Regions from separate parts of the Paenibacillus violae genome, predicted to be linked through region 3. Evidence: riboswitches for the same ligand, from Rfam matches in the RefSeq annotation. Region 3 holds a riboswitch; each other region holds the start of a gene.

What was found. A riboswitch is a leader RNA that binds a small molecule or an ion and turns the genes downstream of it on or off. The one in region 3 is predicted to bind ZMP and ZTP.
Region 1: linked by a shared signal. The riboswitch ahead of rpiB (ribose 5-phosphate isomerase B) and the one ahead of RQP52_RS15430 (bifunctional 5,10-methylenetetrahydrofolate dehydrogenase/5,10-methenyltetrahydrofolate cyclohydrolase) in region 3 are both predicted to bind ZMP and ZTP.
Region 2: linked by a shared signal. The riboswitch ahead of RQP52_RS08375 (GNAT family N-acetyltransferase) and the one ahead of RQP52_RS15430 (bifunctional 5,10-methylenetetrahydrofolate dehydrogenase/5,10-methenyltetrahydrofolate cyclohydrolase) in region 3 are both predicted to bind ZMP and ZTP.

Annotation. Positions count from the first base shown of each region.
Region 1 is NZ_JAWCUD010000015.1:30,587-34,733, forward strand. Features, by position in the region: gene RQP52_RS31575 (L-threonylcarbamoyladenylate synthase) at 1-1,036, shown strand, start outside; gene RQP52_RS31580 (manganese efflux pump MntP) at 1,101-1,661, shown strand; gene RQP52_RS31585 (low molecular weight protein arginine phosphatase) at 1,777-2,379, shown strand; ZMP/ZTP riboswitch at 2,437-2,517, shown strand; gene rpiB (ribose 5-phosphate isomerase B) at 2,621-3,079, shown strand; gene RQP52_RS31595 (TIGR01440 family protein) at 3,091-3,696, shown strand; gene RQP52_RS31600 (serine hydroxymethyltransferase) at 3,739-4,147, shown strand, end outside.
Region 2 is NZ_JAWCUD010000002.1:295,780-299,926, reverse strand. Features, by position in the region: gene RQP52_RS08385 (alpha/beta hydrolase) at 1-787, shown strand, start outside; gene RQP52_RS08380 (CBO0543 family protein) at 841-1,341, shown strand; ZMP/ZTP riboswitch at 1,408-1,487, shown strand; gene RQP52_RS08375 (GNAT family N-acetyltransferase) at 1,538-2,614, shown strand; gene RQP52_RS08370 (Gfo/Idh/MocA family protein) at 2,689-3,786, shown strand; gene RQP52_RS08365 (class I SAM-dependent methyltransferase) at 3,906-4,147, shown strand, end outside.
Region 3 is NZ_JAWCUD010000004.1:325,099-329,245, reverse strand. Features, by position in the region: gene RQP52_RS15445 (ABC transporter transmembrane domain-containing protein) at 1-712, shown strand, start outside; gene RQP52_RS15440 (hypothetical protein) at 747-1,268, shown strand; gene RQP52_RS15435 (hypothetical protein) at 1,444-1,944, shown strand; ZMP/ZTP riboswitch at 2,003-2,081, shown strand; gene RQP52_RS15430 (bifunctional 5,10-methylenetetrahydrofolate dehydrogenase/5,10-methenyltetrahydrofolate cyclohydrolase) at 2,138-2,989, shown strand; gene RQP52_RS15425 (CBO0543 family protein) at 3,082-3,537, shown strand; gene RQP52_RS15420 (TolB family protein) at 3,669-4,147, shown strand, end outside.

The DNA.
Region 1 (4,147 bases), on a different contig from region 3:
GGTTGGTAACAGGGGTCAAGAATTATCGGATGCCGCAGCGCTTTTGCGGGACGGGGTTACCGTAGCTTTCCCTACGGAAACGGTATACGGACTTGGTGCTGATGCTACGAATACCACAGCGGTAGAGCGTATTTTCTCAGCCAAAGGACGGCCGTCCGATAATCCGTTGATCGTCCACATTGCGGATGCGGGGCAGCTCTCAGATCTCATTGAGCCTGATAGTGTCACGCCTGACCATCATAGGCTTATGGAGGCATTCTGGCCTGGGCCTCTTACTATCGTGCTGCCTGTGAAAACAGGCGGCATTTCGCCGTTGGTGACTGCCGGTCTTACGACGGTAGGCATTCGTATACCTGATCATCCTGTGGCCCTGGAGCTGCTTCGAAAAGCAGCGCTTCCTATAGCAGCCCCTAGCGCCAATAGTTCTGGCAGACCGAGTCCAACGCTGGCGTCACATGTGCGAGAAGATCTGGACGGCCGGATCGGTGGTATTGTGGATGGCGGCGGGACGGGGGTCGGTGTTGAGTCGACAGTGATTCAGCTTGTTAATGGTGAGCTGTATATTTTGCGTCCAGGCGGCATTACAGCAGAGCAACTGCAGTCCGCACTGCCGGCTATTCGAATTCATGAGCCTGAGCGGGAAGATGTGCAGGTCTCAGAAACGCCCCGTGCTCCGGGAATGAAGTATACGCATTATGCGCCAAAGGGATACATGCATATTGTATATGGAGACAATGCTGAAGCAGTGGCTGATTGGATTCAGCGCGACATTCAAGCCGCTAGGGAGCGAGGGCAATCGACGGGAATCCTTACTTTTGAGGAAAGGGCTTCTCTATTTGAAGCTGATTTGGTAATTGCCTGCGGCTCGTTAGCGGAACCGGAAAAGATCGCACAGGGGCTTTACGCTGCATTAAGGCAATTTGATCAGCAAGGGATTCAGTATATTGCTGCAGAAGGCTGCCCGGAAACAGGGATTGGTCAGGCAATTATGAACCGTCTGCGCAAGGCAGCCGGTCACCGGCTTGTACGTGTTTAGCTAGCATGATTCCCAGTTTGTCCGCATATCTTGGTTAAGAAAGCGGACAAGGGGGACAGCACTTATGCTCGTAACTGGCGTTGAATTTGGGCAGATCATCACCATATTCATCATGGCGATAGCCTTGGGTCTGGATGCTTTTTCCTTAGGAATTGGCATCGGCATGAAGGGGATTCGCTTGTTGGATATTTTTAAAATTAGCATGGTGATCGGTATTTTTCATATCATTATGCCGTTAATGGGCATATTTATGGGACAATATGTTTCGCTTCTGCTTGGCAATGTGGCCACTGCAGCCGGCGGATGTTTGCTCATTCTCTTGGGCTCCCATATGGTGTATAGTTCAATCCGTGGAGAGGAAGCAACCTCTTTTGATCATAGATCTATATGGGGGCTTACGATTTTTGCGCTTAGTGTAAGTATAGATTCGTTCTCAGTAGGTGTATCCTTAGGCATGTTTGCGACGGATATCCTGTTAACCGTGCTTGTATTTGGTTTGTTCGGCGCGCTGCTCTCTGTAGCTGGTTTATTGGTTGGCAGACGGGTGAACGGCTGGGTTGGCGAGTATGGCGAAGCGTTTGGCGGGCTAATTCTGCTCGCGTTTGGGATCAAGTTTTTGCTATGATACAATAGAGGCGGAGCAGGCTCTGCTTATGTTTATGAAGAAAGTTTTGCTAACGCAAAACTCAGCCTACGCTTACGAAGAAAGTTTTGCTACGCAAAACTCTGAGGAGGATCTCATGTTGCGAATTCTATTTGTCTGTACAGGAAATACGTGCCGCAGTCCATTAGCAGAAGGTTTGCTGCGTATCAGGGTGCACCAAGAAGGACTTGCGGCAGAAGTTCGTTCAGCTGGCGTATCCGCGATGACGGGCACTCCGATCTCCCGAAATAGTGCAACGCTGCTGCAAGAGGCAGGGTTCAAAGAGCCTATTCGCTCATTAGCGATTCAGGAGTCTGAAGTGAAGTGGGCGGATCTTATTTTGACGATGACGATGGGACATAAACGTTCGGTTATCCAGCGGTATCCGGACGCGATTGATAAGATTTTTACGCTCAAAGAATATGTAGAGGACGATCAGCGTATCCTTCAAGCGATTGAGGAAAGAGAAAAGCTGGTGACGGAACTTCAGCTGAAGCAGGCTCTTTCACAAACGGTAACAGTTGAAGAGCGAAATCGTATTTATTTGTTGGAAGATGCCATTCCGGATTACGATATTTCCGACCCGTTCGGCGGCCCATTGGAGGTTTACCGGCAAACAGCGAATGAAATCAGCGGTAGTTTAGATAAATTGGTTAAAAAGCTTCGCGAGCGAAAAGAGGATCCGCAGTCTGGGAAATGATTTGCGAAAGACATCTTTACACCTCGTGCATAATGCGATAAGATGGATTTATCAAGCAAGACTCAATGTAACTGGCGACGAGTGGGAGTAACCACAATGGAGCATTGAGCTATACGGCCGGTCGCCTGGGCAAAAGAGCAACGCGCTATTCTTAGCGTGTCAGCTCTTTTTTTCGTTTTCTGGTGGACTTTGGGATATAATAGAAGGGTCGAATTCGAACAAGCAAAGGAGCGTTCTATCCATGAAAATTGCGTTAGGTGCGGATCATGCAGGCTATCGTTTGAAAGATGTTATTATTCCTTTTATTGAATCCTTGGGCCATCAGGTCATAGATTATGGATGCAGTTGTGCAGATTCCGTCGATTACCCGGATTATGCACTGAAGGTTTGTGAAGATGTGGTTTCCGGGGAAGCAGACAAAGGGATTCTGATCTGTGGAACAGGCATCGGGATGTCGATCGCTGCGAATAAGGTTCCAGGCATCCGTTGCGCGCTGGTTCACGATCTATTTTCTGCTAAAGCCACACGGGAGCACAATGATACGAATGTGCTTGCTTTAGGTGAGCGTGTCATTGGGCCGGGTGTTGCCGAGGAAATCGTGAAAATTTGGCTGGAAACAGAGTTTTCGCAAGGTGTGCGTCACCAGAACCGCATTAACAAGTTGCAAAGCATCGAAGATCGCTTCGCGATACATCCTTAAGGGTGACCACCATGACAAATTCCATACTTCACACGATTGCAGAAGATTTGGAAACAAATCTTCGCGAGTTGGTAAAGGTGGGCAATCTACGACCAGGTCACATTCTGGTCATTGGTACAAGCACGAGTGAAATACTCGGTCATCGGATTGGGACTTCGGGGACGTTGGATGCAGCGCGGCCGATTTTTGAAACGGCGCAGCGCATCAGCCGCGAGTTCGGTTTGCACTTGGCTTTTCAGTGCTGCGAACATTTGAACCGCGCGCTTGTCATTGAGGAAGATCTTTTCGCGATCTCCCCTCAGCTTGAGCCAGTGTCGGTTATTCCTGTGCCAAAAGCCGGCGGTTCAATGGCCTCATACGCGTACCGCCACTTCGCAAAGCCCGTAGTCGTCGAGACGATTCAAGCGCATGCCGGGATCGATATTGGCAGTACGCTGATCGGGATGCATTTGCGGCGGGTTGCTGTGCCTGCACGGCCGCCCGTACGGAATATGGGTCATGCTTATGTGACCATGGCCTTTACACGGCCTAAACTGATTGGCGGGACGAGAGCAGTCTACACACCTGAGGCTGCCGAGCAGCTCTATCAGCAAGCCGCGCCAGATGCGGATTGCTAGGTTAACTTATAGATATAAATTATCCTTTAGGAGGAATTCCATATGACAAACTTTCTAAGTAAGCAAGATCCAAAAATCGTAGAAGCTATGAATCTAGAACTTGGTCGTCAACGCGACAAAATTGAGCTTATCGCTTCTGAAAACATCGTCAGCCAAGCCGTGCTTGAAGCGATGGGTACAGTACTGACTAACAAATACGCAGAAGGTTACCCAGGCAAAAGATACTACGGCGGCTGCGAATACGTAGACATCGTCGAAGATATCGCTCGCGATCGCGCGAAAGAGCTTTTCGGAGCTGAACATGCGAACGTTCAACCGCACTCTGGTGCACAAGCGAATATGGCTGTTTACTTGGCAGCTCTTAACCCTGGTGACACCGTTCTGGGTATGAACCTGGCACACGGTGGTCACTTAACACACGGCAGCCCTGTTAATGCTTCCGGTATTCTTT
Region 2 (4,147 bases), on a different contig from region 3:
AGGGCTCAAAGGGGACATATCTCTAACGATTATTCGTCCTCAAAACCATTCGGGCTCCTTACCAGTAATTCTTTACACTCACGGTGCAGGCTGGGTCTTCGGAAATGTCCATACGCATGACCGATTAACTCGAGAATTAGCGGTTGGGTCTCAATCCGCAGTTGTTTTTACAAACTACAGCCTGTCGCCGGAAGCAAGATATCCGGTTGCGATTGAGGAAGTATTTGCCGCTCTAAAATGGGTTGCCGAGCATGGAAAAGAAAAGGGATTACATTCAAACAACATAACAGTTGCAGGGGATAGTGTCGGTGGTAATATGAGCGCTGCCATTACCTTAATGGCCAAAGAGCGCGGAGGTCCTCAGATCCGCAAACAGGTGCTTTTTTATCCAGTCACTGATGCGTCGTTTGAGACGGAGTCTTATAAAGACTTTTCAACAGGATATTTCCTTCGCCAGGATGCTATGAAATGGTTCTGGGACCAGTATACAACTGATCCAGGAGAGAGAGCGGAAATAACCGCCTCACCCTTAAGAGCTTCCATAGAACAACTGAAAGGACTTCCGGAAGCACTTGTGATTACAGCTGAAGCAGACGTACTAAGGGATGAAGGAGAAGCATATGCGAATAAATTGAGAGAAGCCGGGGTTCGGGTTACAGCTGTACGCTTCCAAGGTACAATTCATGATTTCCTCATGCTCAACGCGCTTGCGGACACAGCTGCAGCAAGAGGAGCTATTCTGCTTGCAAATGCATGGATCCGTGAAAGTGAGAGAGCATACGTGTAAATGGATCTGGGAACAATACAAGTAAAACGATGCAATGTTACGGGGTATTCGAAATGATTTTCATTGCTATGGCTATATTATCTGTCCTTTCGGCATGGCGTTGGGGAGACTGGCGAAATTGGCAAAAATACCATGCAACAATGTTATATTTCTTGCTTGGAGACGTATTTTATATTTTGCTGACAAAAGATTACCCTCTATGGCAGCATCAGTCGAAGCCTCCAATTCATAGTGGGATAGGTACTGAAATATGTTGTTTAGTGGCATTTGCAGCTACAACGCTGATATTCCTTGGTTTATACCCAAAAGGAGTTGCTAAAGCAACATTATGGATAGGATTATGGGTCGTCATTTATTCCCTCATTGAAGTCATATACATGTTTACAGGAGCGATTAAACATTTTAACGGTTGGACCATGCTTTATTCCGTTGTATTTAATATGATCACGTTTCCAATGCTTCGTTTACATTTCAGTCGGCCAATACTTACGTATGTGATTTCCATAACACTCGCTTTTGGTTTATTAGTCCTATTTAAAGTTCCAATTAAATGATCGGTTCAGGAAATAAGTGTATTCATCTAGACGGCTTCATTTTTTATTTGTATAATAAAGGGAAATTCTGGTATGCGTAACTGGCGAAACGTAGAGGACTACGGGGGAGCGCGTATGTCATATAGCCGATCGCCTGGGCAGAGCGTTTGATCCAATGGGTCAGGTGCTCTTTTTTATTTCTGAGGAGATGATGTCGATGAAGAGGACAAGGCATGTCGGAGTTGTGCTGTACGATAAGGTTGATACGTTGGATTTTACCGGTCCTCATGATGTATTTGGGGTGGCTGGGTATTTGAGCAGCAATTTTCAGGTCTTTACGGTAGCCGAAAAGGCAACCCCATTGACAACCGTTAGCGGTATCACTATTACGCCACAATTTAGTTTTGATACTTGCCCTGCAATTGACATTCTCATTGTGCCTGGAGGGTGGGGAGCTCGCACAGAAATAAACAATTTGCCACTGATCAATTGGGTGCGTGAAACGGCGAACAACGCCGAAATTGTGCTCTCCATATGTACAGGCGCTTTACTGCTGGCGAAAGCGGATTTATTGGAGGGGCTTCGTGTGACAACGAATCGGATGGCGTACGACCTTTTACAGGGCATGCTTTCACCTGGTACGACAGTTGTGAAGAATGTCCGGTATGTTGATAACGGAAGAATCGTCATGTCCGGCGGTGTAACTACAGGATTTGATGCGGCGTTACATGTTGTAGCAAGGTTGTCAGGTGAAGCATTGGCGATGGAAACAGCTGCACGGCTGGAGTACTGTTGGCAGGGCAAGCTGGACATTCGCAGAGCAGAACTGGCAGATGCAGAGTCGGTGCGAGAGCTTCTGGTTCATGCAGCCAGGTGGATTGAGCGGACGCAAGGCTTTATTCAGTGGCGTGAGGAGAGGTTTACGCAAGCGTATGTGTTCGATTTGATTCGACAGGATGAGTTTTTTGTGGCGCACATGGAAGGAGTACCCGTCGGCTGTTTTTCCATTCAATGGAGGGACGAAGAGATCTGGGGCGAGCAATTCCACGAAAATGCTGGCTATGTGCATCGTTTGGCGACCTCTCGGGACTATCCAGGCATGGGGATAGGCACGCGGTTGCTCAATTGGGCGGAAAGCTATATCAGAGAAAAAGGGAAATCTTGGATTCGCCTTGATTGTATGGCTGATAACAAGACACTCAACAGATATTATACCCGTGAAGGATTCGCGTTTTGTGGACGCTATGAAGCTCAAGGATGGACCGCGCACTTGTATGAACGGCAGATCCTTTAGTAAAATAAAATTTAGTAAAACTTGTAAGTTTTCTATTATCATAGTGGCATTTAACGAAAGCGAGGAGAACGGTCATGTCATTAATAGAATTCGGTATTGTCGGCAGAGGGTGGAGAGCCGATTTTTATTTGCGGATTGCCAAAGCGCTGCCCCAGCATTTCACCGTCCGTACGATGCTAGTCCGTGACGAGGAACGCGGCAAGGAGATTGAAGATGAGTGGGGTGTGAAAACCTATCGTGATATGGAGTCTTTCGCTTCAAGCGGGCCAATTCAGTTCGCGGTCGTATGCGTCCCATGGGAGGCAGCGCCTTCCTGCACATTGGAATTAGCTGAGCGGGGAATTCCCGTTTTGACAGAGACACCTCCGGCTAAGGACATCGCGACCATGATCGACTTGTACGAATCCCTGAAAAAGCTGAAAGGACACGTACAGGTAGCCGAACAATACTTGTATCAACCGATGCATGCTGCGCGTATTGCTTTAGTGAGGTCCGGCAAACTAGGCGACGTTTCTCAAGTGCAAGTCTCGGCAGCTCATGGTTACCATGGCATTAGTTTGATACGAAAGTTGCTAGGCATTGACTTCGAGAATGCCGTCATCCGGGGACAGAGATTTACGTCGAATCTGGTGAAAGGTCCTGGGCGTAATGGACCTCCCGAAAGTGAAGTCATGGCTGATTCTGTCCAGGATATCGTTACACTTTCCTTCGGAAATAAGCTGGCACTGTTTGATTTTACAGGAGATCAGTATTTTTCTTGGGTTCGCAAAAATCGCATCCTCGTTCGTGGAAACCGCGGAGAACTAACAGACGAAACGTACCGCTATTTGCGGGATTTCAAAACACCGATATACGGTGATCTGCGAAGAATCGATACTGGCCATAATGGTAACCTTGAAGGGTACTATCACCGAGGCATTACAGCAAATGATGAATGGGTATATGAAAATCCATTTGTTCCTAGCCGCTTATCTGACGATGAGATTGCTATCGCTACGAGTTTAAGCAAGATGGCGGACTATCTGCAAGGTGGGCCGGAATGCTATGGGTTGGAAGAGGCTATGCAGGATCATTATTTGTCTATTATGATGCAAGCGGCCATCGAGTCGGGGGAAGAGTTAACGACAACAACTCAGCCTTGGGCGCACGACGGTGCAAATGCTTCCTCCTAAATGAACGAGCATTAGGAAGTAAGAACAGGCATATTGGAACGAGCTATCCGTATATCTATGTTTTATCACAAGCTGGCTGCTGTTATCACAAGACAGAACGTCAGAGGAGCGTGACTGCTATGACTGATTATACGGAACGGAACCGCGAACACTGGAACGCCCGTACAGCCGTCAATGCCAAAAGATACGATATCTCCGGGTTTAAGGCAGGCAAAATTACCTTGACCCCAATCGAACGAGAGGAACTAGGCGATGTTTCCGGTAAGTCGTTGTTGCACTTCCAGTGTCACTTCGGTTTGGATACGCTCTCCTGGGCTCGTCTCGGCGCACAAGTTACTGGGGTAGATTTCTCCGAGGATGC
Region 3 (4,147 bases):
ACTGTCCATTGCAAGAGCGCTTCTGCGGAAGCCGAAGTTGCTGCTGCTCGATGAAGTCACATCGGCGTTAGACCCGGCGACGGAGGCCGATATTAATGAGTTGATAGCGCAAAGCCGGAAAGACAAAACGATTATTTCCGTTACACATAGACTAGCTTCAGTCGTGCACGCCGATGTCATTTATGTATTTAAAGACGGACGGATCATCGAAAGCGGCACCCATCAAGAGCTTCTGGATCAAAAGGGGGAGTATGCGAATCTTTGGGAGAAACAGATCGGGTTTCATCTATCTCACGATGGTCTACATGCGACTGTGGATGTCAATCGGCTTGCTAAACTGCCGTTCTTCCAAGGCATTGAGACAGCGCTTTTAAGTGATATCGCTACCTTGTTCTCAACAGATACGTGTAAGGAAGGCGAAGTAATCGTTCGTGAAGGCGAAGAGGGGAATAAATGCTACATTATCGTTCGAGGCAAATTTGAAATTGTGAAAAATATTCCGGACAAAGGCGAGATACGTGTTGCCGTTCTGCAGGATGGCGATCATTTCGGGGAAATTGCGCTGCTCCGCAACACATTAAGGAATGCAACAGTGAAGGCACTGAGTCCTGCGGTACTGCTATCGGTCAGACGAGAGGCTTTTCACCAGTTGACGGCAGAGTATCCACAGATTTTACAAACATTGCAGCAGACATTATTGAGCCGAATGTAGAGGCTTCGTTGCGGAAGGAGTGAAGGTAAACGTTATGACGGCTAGTATTTACAAACGGTGCGTCACTGATGATGATTTGGCTAAAGTGAGTTTGTTCATTCTGGAAAACCGGCGGGATATGCATCCCTCGTATTCGGCCACCGACACGATAACGATGTTGTATTCGTTCATCAAGTATGGTCAGTTGATTCAGGTGGTGGATCAAAACGTACAGCGTATTATTGCGGCAAGTGCTTATTACCTTGGAACACCAGAGCACGATTACGAAGATAAACACATCGCTTTTGTAGAGATGGCCATAGCCGACCGTGCGTATCGAGGATCAAGGCTCTTCATTAAAGGATTGCGCTTCTTGGTAAGCGAGATTATGTCTGACAATCCGGACGTCCAGGAAGTGAGATTTGCAGCACTTGCAGATAATGTATATTTATGTAGATTGTATGCGAAATTTGCCGACATAAGCCATGAAGAGGATAGCATACTTGGCAAACAAATGAAATTTGGTGTCAAAATTAACAATTTGAGAGCTTTCTTAGATAAATTCGTAAAGGTATAATATACATATGACAGACAACTATCCTTGATAAGGAGGCGTTATGCATGATTGTAATTCCACCAAGCATTAAAAAAGGTACGAGCAAAGGCGGTTTCGGTAAAATCGTCAAAGACAACGAGAATTTGCGAGCTAATCCGGTATAATGGGTTTCGAATTCCGTACTTGCAAGTTCGAAATGGATTTTGAAGCTTACATCCGTTTTTTGATTCAGCAACAAGCCTTTTTGAACTTGCCATATCCTTTCGCGATGAAGCTCGCTTTCATGGGCAGTCCACTACAGTTCGGGCAAGCCATGCTGATTTTCAACGATGAGACTTACGATATCGTAGGTGCGGCGGGTTTCGTGTACGGCACAGGGGCAAATGATTATGAAGATCGAGAGATTTGTCAGGTCGAGATTGCCTTTATTTTGGAACAATATCGGCGTACACCGCTATTTCTACGTGGTCTTGAAGCGTTATTAAGCCTTATTAAAGCTGGTAACCCAGACGTGAAGCAGCTCCAGTTCTGGAGTTCTTCTGACAATAAGGAGATACAGCCAATTGTTTCTAGGTGGAGTAGCTTGCCTGGATTCCAATCATCAGTTGTGAATAATTTAACCTTCTACAAGTTTTCATTCGATGAGTTGGAAGCTTATTGCAGGCGAATTGGAACGACGGGAGTAAGGTCTGGGTAGTCTTTTTTCCATACGCATTGAAAACTATCGCTATAGTTGTTATTATGTTTTCATACAAGTAACTGTGTGTGACTGGCGGAACATGGGGAACCATGAGGGAGCACATAGATAATCAGCCGTACGCCTGGGCAGAGGTAAGGGGATATCCCCTTACCTCTTTGCGTTTCAAATTTACTCAAAAGGGATGATTAAAATGTCGAAAGAAACATTAATCTTGGATGGTAACCGGGTCGCAGACGCCATAAAGGCATCGCTGAACAGTAGAATTCAAAACTTGTCCAATCAAGGCGTCGTTCCTTGTTTAGCGACCGTGTTGGTCGGCGACGATCCTGCTTCAGCAACTTATGTACGGATGAAAGGAAACGCATGCAAGCTACTGGGGATTCAATCTATTCGTGTTACTCTTCCTGAACACACGACTACGATGGAGTTAATTGCAGCCATTCACAAGCTTAATGATGACAACAGCGTGCATGGGATCTTGTTGCAGCACCCAGTCCCGAAGCATATCGATGAAAGGGCAGCTTTTGAGGAGATTCATATTGATAAAGATGTCGACGGTGTAACGACGTTGGGATTTGCTCAAAATGCTTTTGGATTTGCTGAGTTCCCTTCCTGTACACCAGCGGCAATCATGGCCATTTTAGACCATTACGAAATTCCTGTTGAGGGCAAACATGCGGTTGTTATTGGAAGAAGTCCAATACTCGGCAAGCCGGTTTCTCTGATGCTGCTAAATAAGAATGCAACAGTTACGACCTGCCACTCAAAAACAGCGAATTTGGCCGATATCGTGCGCTTGGGAGATATTGTCGTAGCTGCCGTGGGGAAACCTCGCTTTGTTCAAGGCGATTGGCTAAAACCAGGCGCTATTGTCTTAGATGCAGGTTACAATCCTGGAAACGTAGGCGATGTTGATTATGACGCTTGTTGTGAGGTAGCTTCGGCCATTACACCGGTTCCTGCCGGGGTTGGTCCAGTGACCATTGCGACCTTGCTCAAACATACGGTCGATGCGGCTGAAAAGATAGCAAACAAGCGATAGGCATAGAGCGTCCGAGCCTGCAAGTTCGCAAACATCATATTTTCACCAACAACGGGTCATACTAGGGGATCTAGAGTAAAGAGGTGAAAATCATGTTATTTAACATTATTGCAGGCTTTTTAATCCCCTGGATATTTGGCATTTATCTGTACAGGAAATCTCGAATTATTGTGTTTCTAATCTTTCCTATTACGGTTACAATATCTAGCTTGATCAATGATACCGGGTATCATCTGAATTTTTGGGATTTTACCCCATTGATTGAGAATGATGAGACACTTTCAGCACTTCCGCTTGATATTGGGCTTTATCCCGTTATGGCCGGTTATATGATTTATTGGATTCGAAAAAATAATCGGCATGCGTTTCTGAAAATAGGCTTTTTTTGCTTGGCTACGACTGCGCTGGAATATATGGCGTTTATTTTTGGGAAAGTAGAATACAGCAATCATTGGAATATAGGTTGGACCTTTGCATCTTATATACTTGCTTATAGCCTGGTTTATTTGTATTACAGGCTTTTGGTAAGATACGGCTATTGGAAATGAAAAACGCTTATTGCTCTTCGGGCCAGTGGTCAGAGGGAGTTGATAAGCGTTTTTTTGTTGCTCTTTATTCAGGAATAATTTGGAACAACCTGCAAAAAATATTTCTGTACGATTTGAAAAGGGGGCAACCGATGAAAATTAAAATTATGTTCATTAGCCTGGTGATTTCAGTCTTATGCGGTAATGTCGGATTCGCTGAACCAAGGCAATCTGTACAAGCTGTGTTTGTGCGCGGCGGCGATCTATGGGTCCAAAAAGACGATAAGGAGCTGCAAGTTACACGAAATCAAAAGGTAAGCGAGCCCAAATGGTCAGCAGATGGGAAGTTCATTGCTTACTCACTTGCCCTTGGAGAACAGCAGCACGAGATATGGGTGTACAGCTTGGAGGCGAAAAAGCATAACCGTGTGTATCCAGGCGGTGACAATTTTCAGTGGTCTCCAAACAGGAATGATCTTGCTTTTAAAATAGATGGCGTTCTGAATACCGCAAGGATTGGCCGCGATAAAGTGGATCCCTTTAAAAATGTAACTCTGGGTGTGGATAACTACTCATGGGTACCTGATGGCAGTGGATTTCTAGTATCGTCACCTGCTCAGCTGCGGCCATC